DNA from 2 places in the Superficieibacter sp. HKU1 genome. Region 2 is predicted to be linked to the other one. Evidence: predicted binding sites of a transcription regulator. Region 2 holds the regulator's gene; the other holds the start of a gene.
The links. Region 2 encodes PurR, which represses purine synthesis genes. Its sites were predicted from a motif close to CANGCAAACGTTTGCNTG; they were not measured.
Positions count from the first base shown of each region.

Region 1: a site for PurR is predicted at 4,985-5,002, ahead of tusA (sulfurtransferase TusA). Genes of this name have one in related genera too.

Region 1 covers NZ_CP119754.1:329,234-336,528, forward strand. Annotated here, with positions in the region: gene nikA (nickel ABC transporter substrate-binding protein) at 1-946, opposite strand, end outside; gene P0H77_RS01580 (AI-2E family transporter) at 1,089-2,138, opposite strand; gene P0H77_RS01585 (MFS transporter) at 2,348-3,592, shown strand; gene P0H77_RS01590 (DcrB family lipoprotein) at 3,593-4,153, opposite strand; gene P0H77_RS01595 (7-cyano-7-deazaguanine/7-aminomethyl-7-deazaguanine transporter) at 4,229-4,894, opposite strand; gene tusA (sulfurtransferase TusA) at 5,062-5,307, shown strand; gene P0H77_RS01605 (PLP-dependent aminotransferase family protein) at 5,434-6,963, opposite strand; gene P0H77_RS01610 (amidohydrolase) at 7,068-7,295, shown strand, end outside.
Region 2 covers NZ_CP119754.1:2,462,712-2,470,006, reverse strand. Annotated here, with positions in the region: gene punC (purine nucleoside transporter PunC) at 27-1,223, opposite strand; gene punR (DNA-binding transcriptional activator PunR) at 1,336-2,265, shown strand; gene purR (HTH-type transcriptional repressor PurR) at 2,267-3,292, opposite strand; gene P0H77_RS11795 (YnhF family membrane protein) at 3,590-3,679, shown strand; gene P0H77_RS11790 (MFS transporter) at 3,845-5,011, shown strand; gene sodB (superoxide dismutase [Fe]) at 5,050-5,631, opposite strand; gene P0H77_RS11780 (C40 family peptidase) at 5,749-6,558, opposite strand; gene P0H77_RS11775 (Grx4 family monothiol glutaredoxin) at 6,902-7,249, shown strand; gene rnt (ribonuclease T) at 7,291-7,295, opposite strand, start outside.

The DNA.
Region 1 (7,295 bases), 2.1 Mb from region 2:
CGAATAAGGTATCCGCTACCTGCTGTGTTCCGTACAGCGCGTTGTTAATCAGCGATTTTTTATCCACCGCATAATTCAGCGCTTCCCGCACCGCCAGCTCGCTGGTGGGCGCTTTGGCGGAGTTCAGCGCCAGCATCACGGTTTCGGCGGGCGCGGAAAGCTGCGTGTGATACTGCGGATCGTGGCTGAAACGCGCGAAAGTGTCGAGCGGCAGCAGCCCTTCATTGCCGTACAACAGATCGATATCGCCGGTTTCAAATGCCACGGCGCGGGTGGTTGGGTCGGGGATCACCTTTACGGTGATCTTTTGAATCTTCGGTTTTTCGCCCCAGTAATGCTCGTTACGCACCAGCACGTCATACTGATTCAGCTTCGACTCTTTCAGCACCCACGGCCCGGTGCCAATCGGGGCTTTTATACCGTGCATAGTCTCGTTGTTTTTAAACTGCGACGGCGCGATAAAGCGGAACGGGCGCGGCAGGGCCAGCTCCTGCAAAAAAGGGTAGTAGGCGTCTTTAAGGGTGATTTGCAGGGTGGTTTTATTAAGCGCTTTGACATCGGTGATCTGGTTGGTCAGCTCCAGCCAGGCGTGACGCTGGCGGTTATCCAGCACGGCGCGGAAGTTCTCTGCCGCGGCATGAGCATCAAACACCTCGCCGTTGGAAAACGTCACGTCGTCACGCAGGATAAAGGTCCAGGTCTTACCGTCCGCCGAGTGGCTCCAGCTTTGCGCCAGCCACGGTTTCACCGAGCCATCGGCCTGGTATTTTACCAGCGGCTCGTAGACCATGCTCTGAGCGAACATCTGGTTGGGGGTATAAAGGTGTGGATTAAGTGGACCCACGTTAACCGGCCAGGCGGTGGTGATGTCGACGGGTGCTGCAGCGCGCGTGAACAGCGGCGCGCAGGCAAGCACCGCCAGCAGCACATAGCGTAATCTGGACAACGTTATTGCCTCACGTAAGGAGAGAATCGATTAAAGTATGATGATTTTAGGGATTCATCATACTTTTGCGTTGTCCTGAATCAAGGTATGCCCGGTAACGATAAGAAAGTGCTATGCGTTGCGCCGGGAGAAAAATAAAAACTTATCCCGGCAATCGGCTTTTCGGTCTTCCCGGCCCCAGCAGAATTGCCAGTTTGCTGCCGCCGTTGGTGGTTTCCATCCAGATCTTACAAACGCTGGTGAGCGGGACTGAAAGCAGCATCCCGACCGGGCCGAGCAGCCAGCCCCAGACCAGTAACGACAGGAATACCACCAGCGTCGACATCCCCAGCCGGTGCCCCATCATGCGCGGTTCGACCATATTGCCCAGCACCATATGCACCACCAGGAACAGCGCGCCAACCATCACAAACTCATACACGCCGTTAAACAGCAGCGCCTGAAACATCGGGGGCACCGCCGAAAGCACGGATCCGATATTGGGAATGTAGTTCAGCAGGAAGGCCAGCACGCCCCACATCAGCGCAAATTGCACGTCCAGCAGTAACAGGCCCAGCCAGACAATCACGCCGGTCCATAAGCTAATCAGTGTTTTCAGGGCCAGGTAATGTGAAACGCCCTTCAATGCGCGGTGCAAACCGGCAATGTGGATTTGCGGATTAGAGAGCGCGAAACGCAGTTTATAAGGCACGTGGCGTACTTCAAACAGCATAAACACCACGGTCATTACCAGCAGTACCACGCTTGCCATTGCGCCAGAAAGTTGGGTCATCAGGGTGGTGGCAAAGGCCATCACCTTTTCAGAATCCATCCGTCTGAGCATGAGTTCAGGTGAGAGGTGCAGGTTAAGCAGGGGAATTTGCCGCTGTAAATAGATCACTTTACCGGTCAGCTCTTTATTATATTTCGGTAGCAGAGCGATAAAATCATTGAGTGAGGCGGCCAGCACTGCAAACAGGGCGGTCAGCACGATCATCATTACGATGACCACGATAGTGATCGCGACGGGACGCTTAACACCCCGACGGATGAACCAGGTCACCAGCGGGTTCAGCACAATAGCAAAAAAGATCGCCAGCAGAAGCTGAACAATAATATCTGCCGCCGCATGAATACCCGCCAGAATAATGACCAGCGAGGCCAGTTTTAACAAAATATGCAGGCCCGCTTTATCGGGATGTGGGGTAATCATGAATGGTTCCTTGTTCGAGAATGCACTGCGTGTATGTCCTTCGTTTTGCCAGTCGCGCTGTCCGGGCCGCACTCGCTCGCCTCAGTGACTTGCCTCTGAGCTGCCGCCTTGTACAACGTAATTGAGTTGAGTATAGCGCTTTGTTCGATATCCGCCGGAGACACAAAATCTGAAAAGGGCTGCAACATTTCATTTCATGACGTGTAATATTGAAACATTGTTGTAAAAATGTGGTGATCGTTATGCCTGAACCCGTCGCCGGGCCGGAGCCGAGCGGCTTACGCCTGAACCTGCGGATCCTGTCTGTCGCTATTTTTAACTTCGCAAGCTACCTCACTATCGGTCTGCCGCTGGCGGTCCTTCCCGGCTATGTGCATGATGTAATGGGATTCAGCGCTTTCTGGGCGGGGCTGGTCATCAGCCTGCAATATTTCGCTACCCTGCTTAGCCGTCCGCACGCCGGGCGCTACGCCGACCTGCTGGGACCAAAAAAAATCGTCGTCTTTGGCCTTTGCGGCTGTTTCCTCAGCGGCGTCAGCTATCTGCTGGCCGCCTCCGGCAGCGGCTGGCCCATCTTAAGCCTGGCGCTATTGTGTCTGGGGAGGGTGATCCTCGGCTTCGGGCAGAGTTTTGCCGGCACCGGTTCGACGCTGTGGGGCGTTGGTGTCGTCGGATCGCGGCATATCGGACGGGTGATTTCCTGGAACGGCATAGTGACCTACGGCGCGATGGCGATGGGCGCGCCGCTGGGCATGCTGTGTTATCACTGGGCGGGACTGCGCGGACTGTCGCTGATTATTATGGCGGTGGCGCTGGTCGCGCTGCTGTGTGCGTTGCCAAGAGCGGCGGTGAAAGCCAGCCGGGGGAAACCGATGTCGTTTCGCGCCGTGCTGGGCCGGGTATGGCTGTACGGCATGGCGCTGGCGCTGGCCTCGTCAGGCTTTGGCGTGATCGCCACGTTTATCACCCTGTTCTATGACGCAAAAGGCTGGGACAGCGCGGCGTTCGCCCTGACCCTGTTTAGCTGCGCCTTTGTGGGTACCCGCCTGCTGTTTCCGAACGCGATTAACCGGCTGGGCGGCCTGAACGTAGCGATGCTCTGCTTTGTGGTCGAAATCGCCGGGCTGTTGCTGGTGGGGATTGCGGAAACGCCGCTGCTGGCGAAAATCGGCACGCTGTTGACGGGGGCAGGCTTCTCGCTGGTCTTCCCGGCGCTGGGCGTCGTGGCCGTGAAGGCGGTACCGCAGGAGAATCAGGGATCGGCGCTGGCGACCTATACGGTATTTATGGATATGTCGCTGGGGATAACGGGACCGCTGGCCGGACTCCTGATGACCTGGGCGGGCGTACCGGTGATTTATCTGGCGTCGGCGGGGCTGGTGGCAGTCGCGTTATTACTGGGATGGCGGTTAAAAACACGGCCTCCGATGTTGCCACCGGAAGCCGCCGCGTGATTATTTAATCACAACGGTATTGATGATATTTTCCGCGGCAGTTTGCGCTTTCTGCTGATCGTCGGCAGGCAGCGTAACCTGCAGGGTCAGCAGTTTGTTGTCAACCTTGCTCAGTACCACGGAAGACCATGCGGTCTGGCCTTTCGCAGAAATGATGCTGTCGAGCTGCTGCATTTCATGGCCTTTTACGGTCAGCGGCTTATTAGAGACCACCTGAAGCTGCGGATCGCGGTTGCGCTGCTGATCTTCAAGACGTTTCGCCAGTACGTCCAGACCTTCGCTGGTGTCATCGCCAACAATAACAATCACTGCTTTCTGCCCGGTCGGGTCGGAATAGACGTGCATGTTATTGGCCTGAGTTCCCAGCTTGCCGCTCTGGTCAGACATATCCGCCGGTAATGAGAAGGTCACTTTCCCATCCAGCAGGCTAACAGGCTGACCGGTGGCATTGCTTTCCGTCGAGGCCGCCTGAGCGGACGAGGACGGCGAGTCGTTGTTGTCACAGGCCGCAAGCCCCATCACCAGCAGGCCAATACCGACATATTTAACCATCTTGCGCATTGACTTCTTCCTTATTCGATAAACGGCCATGAATGGCTCATGACCCTATCTTAACACAACCGCAACGCCGAACCTTTAACCCGCCTGCAATGCGGAGAAATCAGATTTATCCGTCAGCCTTTTCAACAGGATATTCAGCACCACGCCGTACATCGGCAGGAAGAAAATCAGGCTGATGAGTACTTTGAAACTGTAATCAACCAGCGCGATCTCTACCCAGTGCGTCGCCATAAAGGGATCGGAACTGCGCCAGAAGGCGATGAAGAAGAAGGCGAGGGTATCGCTGACGTTACCGAACAGCGTCGAGGCGGTCGGTGCCATCCACCAGCGATGGTTTTGCCGCAGGCGGTTGAAGACGTGTACGTCAAGGATCTGCCCCAGCGCGTAGGCCATAAAGCTTGCCGCGGCGATACGGGCGACGAACAGGTTAAAGTGCGCCAGCGCGCCGAATCCCTGCCACTCGCCCATATAAAACAGGGAGGAAATAACGTAGGACGCCAGCAGCGCCGGAACCATAACCGCAAAGATAATGCGTCGTGCCAGCGGTGCGCCGAAAATACGCACGGTCAGGTCGGTTGCCAGAAAGATAAACGGAAAGCTAAACGCGCCCCAGGTGGTATGGAAACCGAAAATCGAGATCGGCAACTGCACCAGATAGTTACTGGAGATGATCACCAGCAGGTGAAAAAGCGATAGCCAGACCAGCGCCTTCATGCGCTGAGCGGAGGTAAACTGCATCATGTTGTGACCTTTTTAGTGGTTGGGGTGAGGGAACCCAATGAAAACCGCCGCATGATACTGCTTTGGCCGCGCTTTGCAACGGTTGTTTTTCACGCAATCGTTAACCTGACTTGCGTCACAAAAAAGGCGGCGTAAACTATCGCCGTTTTGAATAACGCGAGATGACCATGACCGATTCGTTTTCGACTGCCGACCATACCCTTGATGCACTGGGCCTTCGCTGCCCGGAGCCCGTCATGATGGTGCGTAAAACCGTGCGTAATATGCAGGTGGGTGAAACGCTGGCGATTGTTGCCGACGATCCGGCGACAACCCGCGATATTCCAGGGTTTTGTACGTTTATGGAGCATGAGCTGGTGGCGCAGGAAACCGGCTCGTTGCCGTATCGGTATTTGATTCGCAAAGGGCATTAATTCAGCCTGCGGATACACGTTATACCGTGGAATGATGCCTGGCGGCGCTGCGCTTGCCTACAGGTGGCAAATAACCTGTAGGCCGGGTAAGGCGAAGCCGCCACCCGGCAAACGATGCACCCAAAACTACGCTTTGCTCCGGCACATCAGAGTACCGCGTCGCCTGGCGAAAGCCATCTCCGCCTCGTCCGGCCAGACCGCCTTCAAACGCTGCACCGCAGTTATAATCTCGTTTTCACTAATGCCCGCAAAACCAAGGATCAGCCCGTAGTGGTTGTCATCTTCGGTGGCGTGCGGCAGCCAGAGAGAGCTTAACGGCGTTATTTCAATGTTGGCGGCAAGCGCACGCGCGACCAGCAACTGCTCCTGCTCAGCCGATGTGAGGCGCACCGTCACCTGAAGCCCCGATGAAACTTCCGGCATGTCGCCGATATGCAATAACTGCGCGCGCCAGGCGGTGAGCAGCGCATCGCGGCGCGCCCGGCTCACTTTGCGCATTTTACGGATATGCGGCTGAAAATGCCCTTCGGCGATAAAATCAGCCATTACGCGCTGATCGTTCATCGGCGGCTGGCGCGTGGAAAGCGTGCGTAATAATGTCAGTTTATCCGCCAGCTGCGGCGGGGCGATCAGATAGCCCAGGCGCAGGCCGGGATACATGACTTTTGAAAACGAACCGATATATATCACCCGGTGGCTTTCATCCAGCGCCGCCAGCGGCATCAGCGGCGTGCCGTTATAGCGGTATTCGCCGTCGTAATCATCCTCAATGATCCACGCCTGACGTTCAGTCGCCCAGTTGAGCAATTCCAGCCGCCGTGACAGTGACATCGTGACACCCAGCGGGTACTGGCAGGAGGGACACACATAGGCCATCTTCGCTCTCGGGATCGCCGCCAGCCCTTGCGTCATCATTCCTTCATCGTCCACACCCAGCGGATTGATGTGAACCCCAAGGCAGGAAAATGCGCCCGCGGCCGCCCAGTAGCAGGGATTTTCTATCACCACTTCATCGCCGGTATTTAACAGCATGGCGGCGCAGACCATGATGGCCTGCTGCGCGCCCAGCGTCACCAGCACCTGGGCAGGATCGCATTTTAACCCACGAGCATTGCGCAGATAGTTGGCAATCAGTTCCCGGAGCTGTTTATCCCCGGCCGGATCGCCATACCCCATATAGGCAACCGGCTCGCGCCGCCAGAAGCGGTTTTGCAGCCGTGACCAGGTCTCAAACGGGAAACAGTCCAGCGCCGGCAGGCCAATACGAAACGCCCGCGGCTGATCGGTGTGGACAACATGACGGTTAAAGCGGGCGGCGATAGCAAGATTCATCCCGTCATGTAGCGGAGCGTCGGAAGGCAGCGCCGGCAGAATGCCGTGGGCAGATTTGGCCTTGTGCATCAGTGTGATATACGTGCCATCGCCGGTTCGCGTCTCCAGCAGACCGTCAGCGCACAGCCGTTCATAGGCGATGATGGCCGTGTTGCGCGAGATGTTGAGCATGGTCGCCAGTTCACGCGTTGCGGGCAGCTTGCTCCCGCCGCTTTCCGGCTGGCTTATAATGAGTTCACGAAGCGCCAGATAAAGCTGCTGGCTTCTTTTTCGGCCAGGTGCAAGCGTGATGCCGGTAAGTTCAAAAGGCAGGGGCGTCGTCAAAATTGGTACCTTAATATTGCCGGTTTTTGGTTCTTTTATACGCCAAACAAGCGGCCTAGCATAGCGCCACTCTTATTCTTCTCCCTTACATCGAAGGCAAAGATATGACGACCGATGCTATCGTAATCTATCAGGCTAAAAAAATTATCACCATGTGCCCCTCGCTGCCGGAAGCCACGCACGTTGCGGTACGCGGTGATCGGATCCTGAGCGTGGGATCGCTTGAAGAACTGGAAGGGTTCGGCGACTATACGCTGGATACCACGTTCGCTGACAAAGTGCTGATGCCGGGCCTTATTGAAGCGCACTCGCACGCCACCGGCGGCGGCATG
Region 2 (7,295 bases):
GCCTAACTAACGGGTCGTTTGTAAGGCTACGCCCGACAGGTTTTTGCCGCCATCTTTTGCTGAGCAGCGCGGCTTGCTACCTGCTGCATCCAGTAGCCTGCGCCCGCCAGCAGCACCGTGATCAGCATCACGCTGGTGGTGGTAAGAAGCGGCGTTGCCACCAGCCACGAGACCACCAGGCTTGCCAGAAAGCACAAGCCGAGCTGGAGGGTATTCTGTAACGCAGCAGCACGCCCGGTCGCCTGAGGGAAAGGGCGCAGGGCCTGTGCCACCACAATCGGGTAAATCGCGCCGTTGGCTATCGCCATCACACAGAAGGGGATTAACAGCGCCGTCAGCGAACTGCCGTCAAGGAGGCCCGTCAGCCAGGTTGCCACCACGCTGAAGGCGTATAATCCCAGAAGCCACGGTAGTAACTGCTCTCCCTGCCATTTTTGCAGCGCCGCACGACAACCATATCCTCCTGCCAGAAATGCAATGGTCTGCGGGACATAGCTCAGGCCAATCGCCGCCGGACCGTAGCCCATTTCACTGAGGATAAAAGGCGAGCCGGTGAGCCAGGCAAAGAAACTGGCCGAACAGGCGGCATAAATCAGTACATTACCGAGATATAACCGTGAGCGCAGCAGCGTGGCAAATGTCAGCTTCTCTTCGCTATCCGTTTTTTGATGCGCGACGGATTTCAGACGCAGTGCCGGGAGCATCAGAAGCAGGGTGATAGCAAATAACGTCGCAAAAATGGCCTGCCAGTCAAAATGGGTCAGGATCCAGCTGCCGAGCAACGGTGCCAGAGCGGGGGAGAGACCCACCAGCGGCATAATGGTGGCGAAGATCCGGTTAACGCGTTGAGCCGGATAATAGTCAGTCACCATCGCCTGCCAGGTCACAGCGGCAGCGCAAACGCCCGTCGCCTGTATAAAGCGCAGCGCCAGCAGCATCGTGGCATCGTGCACCCACAGCATACCCAGGCAACCTACGGCGAAAATGGCCAGCCCGATAAGCAAAATGGGACGCCGCCCGAAGCGATCCGACAGGGGGCCCCACATAAGCTGGGCCAGCGCGAAGCCGGCCAGAAATAAGCTCAGGCTGGCGCTGACCGCGGCGGCCGGGGTATTAAGATCGTGTTGAATCGCCGCGAACGCGGGCAAATACATATCGGTGGCCAGAAATCCCAGCACGCTGAGTCCGGCCAGCCAGACCAGAAACCCTTTTCCAGGCTGCATATACATTCTCTTTTTTACAAGCAGGTGACAGGAGCAAGAGTGTAGGCAGTGCAATAAGACTTGTGAAACGCTAATATTTGTACATTGACATCAAAAAATTTGCAGGCAGAAAATGTGGTCAGAATATTCTCTTGAAGTCATTGATGCGGTTGCCCGCAACGGCAGCTTTAGCGCAGCGGCGCAGGAGCTGCATCGTGTTCCGTCAGCAATCAGTTATACCGTGCGTCAGATGGAAGAGTGGCTGGGGGTGCCGCTATTTGAGCGGCGCCATCGCGATGTAGAGTTAACCCCGGCCGGCAGCTGGTTTTTAAAAGAAGGGCGCACTGTTATCAAAAAAATGCTGATCACCCGTCAGCAGTGTCAGCAAATTGCCAATGGCTGGCGCAGCCAGCTTCCCATTGCCGTAGATAATATTGTCAGGCCCGAACGTACCCGGCAAATGATTGTCGATTTCTATCGCCATTTTCCTGACGTCGAACTGATTGTTTTTCAGGAAGTGTTCAACGGTGTGTGGGATGCGCTGGCCGATGGGCGGGTGGAACTGGCCATCGGCGCAACCCAGGCTATTCCGGTCGGTGGGCGCTACGCGTTTCGGGATATGGGAATGCTGAGCTGGAACTGCGTTGTCTCCTGCGACCATCCCCTCGCAAAACAGCCGGGGCCGTTAAGCGACGATGAGCTACGTAACTGGCCTTCACTGGTGCGCGAGGATACCTCACGCTCGTTGCCAAAGCGCACGACGTGGCTGCTGGACAATCAAAAGCGCGTCGTGGTGCCGGACTGGGAGTCATCGGCAACCTGTATCTCAGCGGGTCTTTGTGCGGCGATGGTGCCTTCACATTTTGCCCGGCCATGGACAGATTCGGGCGAGTGGGTCGCGCTGGCCCTCGAGAACCCGTTTCCTGATGCGGCCTGCTGCTTAACCTGGCAGCAGAGCGATATCTCGCCCGCGCTGGGATGGCTGCTGGAGTATTTGGGAGACAGCGAAACGCTGAACAAAGAGTGGCTGCGGGACCCGGAAGAAACGGCTCCCGCAGGCTAACTTAACGGCGGTAGTCGACGAACGGACCATCGGCTACCGAGCGGCGTTCAATCAGGCGGGGGTGCACCTCAATGGACTTCGATTCAACCCGCTTATTCACAATGCGATCCAGCAGCATATTAAACGCGGCTTCGCCGAGGGAATCTTTCGGCTGATGAATCGTCGTCAGCGCTGGCGTAAAGAAACGGGCATTGCGCACGTTATCGTAACCAATCACCGAAATATCCTGCGGCACGCGCAGGCCCATCTCATCGGCGGCACATAATGCCCCCATCGCCATGATATCGCCACCGCAGAAGACGGCGGTGGGGCGCTGGGACTGATTGAGGATCTGTTGCATCGCCTGATAGCCGGATTCCGGTTCGAAATCCCCCTGGACAATCCACTGTTCAGGGATCGTGACCTGAATTTCGTCCATCGCTTTCATAAACCCGGCCAGACGCCCGGCCCCGGTATTACGTTCCAGCGGACCTGGAATAATACCGATATCACGATGGCCGCGTTCGATCAGATAGCGCCCGGCCATATAGCCACCTTTAAACGCGTTATCAATCACCGAGTCGGTAAAGTCCGCTTTTGATTCGCCCCAGTCCATCACTACCATCGGAATGTGACGGTATTCTTCCAGCATGCTTAATAGCGATTCAGGATATTCAGAGCACATGACCAGTAGGCCATCGACGCGTTTTTGCGCCATCATCGACAAATAAGCGCGTTGCTTTTCAATATCGTTCCACGCATTGCCAAGGATCAGGGTATAACCTTTCTGGAAACAGCTTTTTTCAACCGCTTCAATAATTTCGGCAAAATAGGCCGCTTCACTGCTGGTCGCCAGCAGGCCAATCGACTTGGTGTGATTAACCTTCAGGCTGCGGGCAACAGCGCTGGGAGAATAGTGAAGTTCTTTAATTGCCGCCCACACTGCATTACGCGTATCTTCAGCAACAAAACGGGTTTTGTTGATAACGTGTGACACAGTTGTAGTGGAAACGTTTGCGCGTTTCGCGACATCTTTAATTGTTGCCATTACATCTTACTCCGGACCCTGGCCTGAACGCCTGCAAATAGGAGGGTAAACGTTTGCCTTCACACACCCCTGGCGCAATTTTGCGATCATTGCTTAGGTCGGGAAATCGACACAGAACGTCAGGTGGGGGTCAATGGCTGGTACGCTTATAATTAAGCGTGGAATTTTGGCCGATCCTGATGAAAAGGGAAAGAGAAAAAATGTATATCAATCTAAATCCTGCAAGATTTTCGCCGTTAAGTGTGTAAAAATGAACAAGCTCACTTTTCACAGGGTCATAACAAGGAGTAAAAATTGATGAGTGCCGATCTTAAGTTTTCTCTGGTAACGACCATTATTGTGCTGGGGTTGATTGTTGCCAGCGCATTGGTTGCCGTTCTGCATTGATTCATCCGAGGGAGAGTCTTCTCCCTCACGCCGCTTTTGCGATTTTGCACCTCTCAGCAAAACTCTTTTGCATTTTGCCTCACTTTCGTTTTTTTGTGATTGATGTCATGCTTTTGGCTTCTTTGCGTCGTGTCGTGGTGATGTCGGCCAAAACGGAGTCTGTTCATGAAAGTTAATTTTCCCCTGCTGGCGCTGGCTATCGGTGCGTTTGGTATTGGCACCACCGAGTTTTCTCCGATGGGATTATTGCCCACGATTGCCAAAGGGGTCGATGTTTCTATTCCCACTGCGGGTATGCTTATCAGCGCCTATGCGATTGGCGTAATGGTCGGTGCTCCCATCATGACGCTCCTGCTTTCCCACCGCGCCCGGCGCAACGCGCTAATCTTTCTGATGGCGATTTTTACCCTCGGCAATGTGCTTTCTGCGATTGCACCCGATTACACCACGCTGATGCTTTCCCGTATTGTCACCAGCCTTAACCACGGCGCGTTCTTTGGTCTGGGATCGGTGGTTGCCGCAAGCGTGGTGCCAAAACATAAACAGGCCAGCGCGGTGGCGACCATGTTTATGGGGCTCACCATCGCCAACATTGGCGGCGTTCCGGCGGCCACCTGGCTGGGTGAAGCGATTGGCTGGCGGATGTCCTTTCTTGCGACGGCGGGTCTGGGGGTTATTGCCATGGCGAGCCTGTGGTTCTCGCTGCCAAAAGGCAGTGCAGGGGAGCGGCCCAACGTGCGGCAGGAACTGACGGTGCTGCTGCGTCCGCAGGTTCTTAGCGCACTGCTGACGACCGTGCTGGGGGCAGGCGCGATGTTTACGCTTTACACCTACATCGCGCCGGTTCTGCACAGTCTGTCTGCGGCAACGCCACTCTTTATTACTGCGATGCTGGTCCTGGTGGGGACAGGGTTCTCCATCGGCAATTATCTCGGCGGTAAATTTGCCGATCGTTCAGTGAATGCCACGTTAAAAGGTTTTCTGCTGTTATTAATTGCGATCATGCTGGCTATCCCGCTGCTGGCCCGCAATGAGTTTGGCACGGCGTTAAGTATGCTGGTATGGGGTGCCGCGACATTTGCCGTGGTTCCACCGCTGCAAATGCGCGTTATGCGCGTGGCCAGCGAAGCGCCGGGCTTATCATCGTCGGTGAATATCGGGGCGTTTAATCTCGGTAATGCTTTAGGGGCGATGGCCGGTGGAGCGGTGATCTCCGGCGGGCTGGGTTATAGCTTTGTTCCGGTAATGGGGGCCATCATTGCGGGCCTGGCACTGCTGGTGGTGTTCTTTTCCGCCCGTCAGCCCGCGCGTGAAGTTTGCGCCAGCCGTTAAGCGATAGCGCAGAAGGCAAACGTCTTCTGCGCAGTTACTCAGGCTGCCAGGTTTTGTGCCACAAACGGCCAGTTCACCAGCGCCCAGAAATGCTCCAGATAACCCGGACGGGCATTGCGGTAGTCAATGTAGTAAGCGTGCTCCCAGACATCCACGGTCAGCAAGGGTGTATCGCTGGTGGTTAACGGCGTGCCAGCGTTAGACGTAGAAACGATCGCCAGAGTGCCGTCCGCTTTTTTGACCAGCCATGTCCAGCCTGCACCAAAGTTTTTGATTGCCGCATCGGTGAACTGCTTTTTAAATGCGTCTACGCTGCCAAAGGCCTGGCTGAGCGCATTTGCCAGCGCTTCCCCAGGTTCACCACCGGCAGAAGGGGCAAGACAGTTCCAGTAAAAGGTGTGGTTCCACACCTGAGCCGCATTATTAAACATGCCGCCTTCGGCGCCACGAACGATCTCTTCCAGTGATTTATTTTCCCAGTCCGTATCTTTGATGAGTGCGTTGAGATTGGTCACATAGGTCTGGTGATGTTTGCCGTGATGATAAGCGAGGGTTTCCGCAGAAATATGCGGCTCCAGCGCGTCTTGTGCATACGGTAATGCAGGCAGTTCGAACGACATTGCGATACTCCTTTTTATTTTGATAACTCAATATCCACATATTAAGCACGGGTATATTAACAAAATAACGGAGCCGTAAGAAGAGCCTGTCCTGCTGCATGAGCAGCAGGACAGCGATTAGCGAATGGTTTTCGGCGTCATGACCCGGCGTGCGCCAACGTAGTGGCGTACCCAGTAATCCTCACTCAGCGACGAGATCTGGATATCCTGGCCGCTACGCGGTGACTGAATAAATTTGCCGTTGCCAACATAAACGCCAACGTGATCGGCGGTGCCGCGTCCCTGAGTGCGGAAGAAGACCAGATCGCCGCTTTCGAGGCTGCTGCGCTCAATCGGCGCAGCATCGCGCAGATGATACATTTCGTTCGCCGTGCGCGGGATCGGGATTTTAACCAGGTCTTTGTACGCGTAGTAAACCAGACCGCTGCAATCGAATCCGGTACGCGGTGACGAACCACCCCAGTGATAGGGTTTGCCAATCTGATTCATTAACTTGGACATGGCCGTTCTTTGCGCTTTCTGCATACGGACCTTGTGAACGTCACTCAGCGCCAGCGGTTTGGTCGAGGCATTGAGGCATTTATTCTTATAACCCTTACGCACCGTACATTTTTTATCGGCCAGCTTTACGACAGCGGTTTTGGTGGGTTTGGTTTTATCGCGTCTGGATTTACTGGAGGTGAGGGCCGTTTTGGCTTTCGTTTTGCTGGTGCTTTTACTGGATTTCGTCGCTGTTTTAGTGACGGTCTTGCTGGATTTTTTACTGGTTGTTTTACTTTTCGTTTTTTGTTCTGAGGTCTTTGCTAAATGCGTTTTCTGTATGGCAGACGCTCTCGCCTGCTCAGAAGCCTGAGCAAGTGGTGAAAAAACAAACGATGTAAACAGTAAGGCACAGAGCGTGATCGAGACTTTATTTATCCGCGCCACTGAGCATTCCCCTGGTTCGGGCAGGCATGAAGATATGCCTGCGCATGATGGTGACAAAAAGCCAGTCGATTCTAATGCATAAAAAGCCAGAAAGTTAATAGTCTTTTTGCATCTAAAAGACTGATTCGTTACCGGGCGCAAAAAAAATCGCCCGTTGGCGGGCAAATTGCGCACAGTTTGTGCGATTAATTTGTCTCATCGATAATAAAACGGTATTGATAAAGCATCTTTTGGATTCAGACGATAGAATAATAGTGAGTGAATAAAATGTTATTTTCGGTCCAGGGCCTGAAACGCTACAATGACAGACTACTGCCGTAAAAGAAGTTAAGGAAGCATGACAATGAGTACGACAATTGAAAAAATTCAGCGTCAGATCGCTGAAAACCCGATCCTGCTGTACATGAAAGGCTCACCGAAATTACCGAGCTGCGGTTTCTCTGCTCAGGCCGTACAGGCGCTTTCTGCCTGTGGCGAACGTTTTGCCTACGTTGATATCCTGCAAAACCCGGATATTCGCGCGGAACTGCCGCAATACGCGAACTGGCCGACCTTCCCACAGCTGTGGGTAGACGGTGAACTGGTTGGCGGCTGCGACATCATTATCGAGATGTATCAGCGTGGCGAGCTGCAGTCATTGATCAAAGAGACTGCCGCCAAACACGCGACTGACGGCACCGACGCTCAGTAAGCTACCGGCAAAAAAAAAGCGACTCCAGGGTCGCTTTTTTATTATG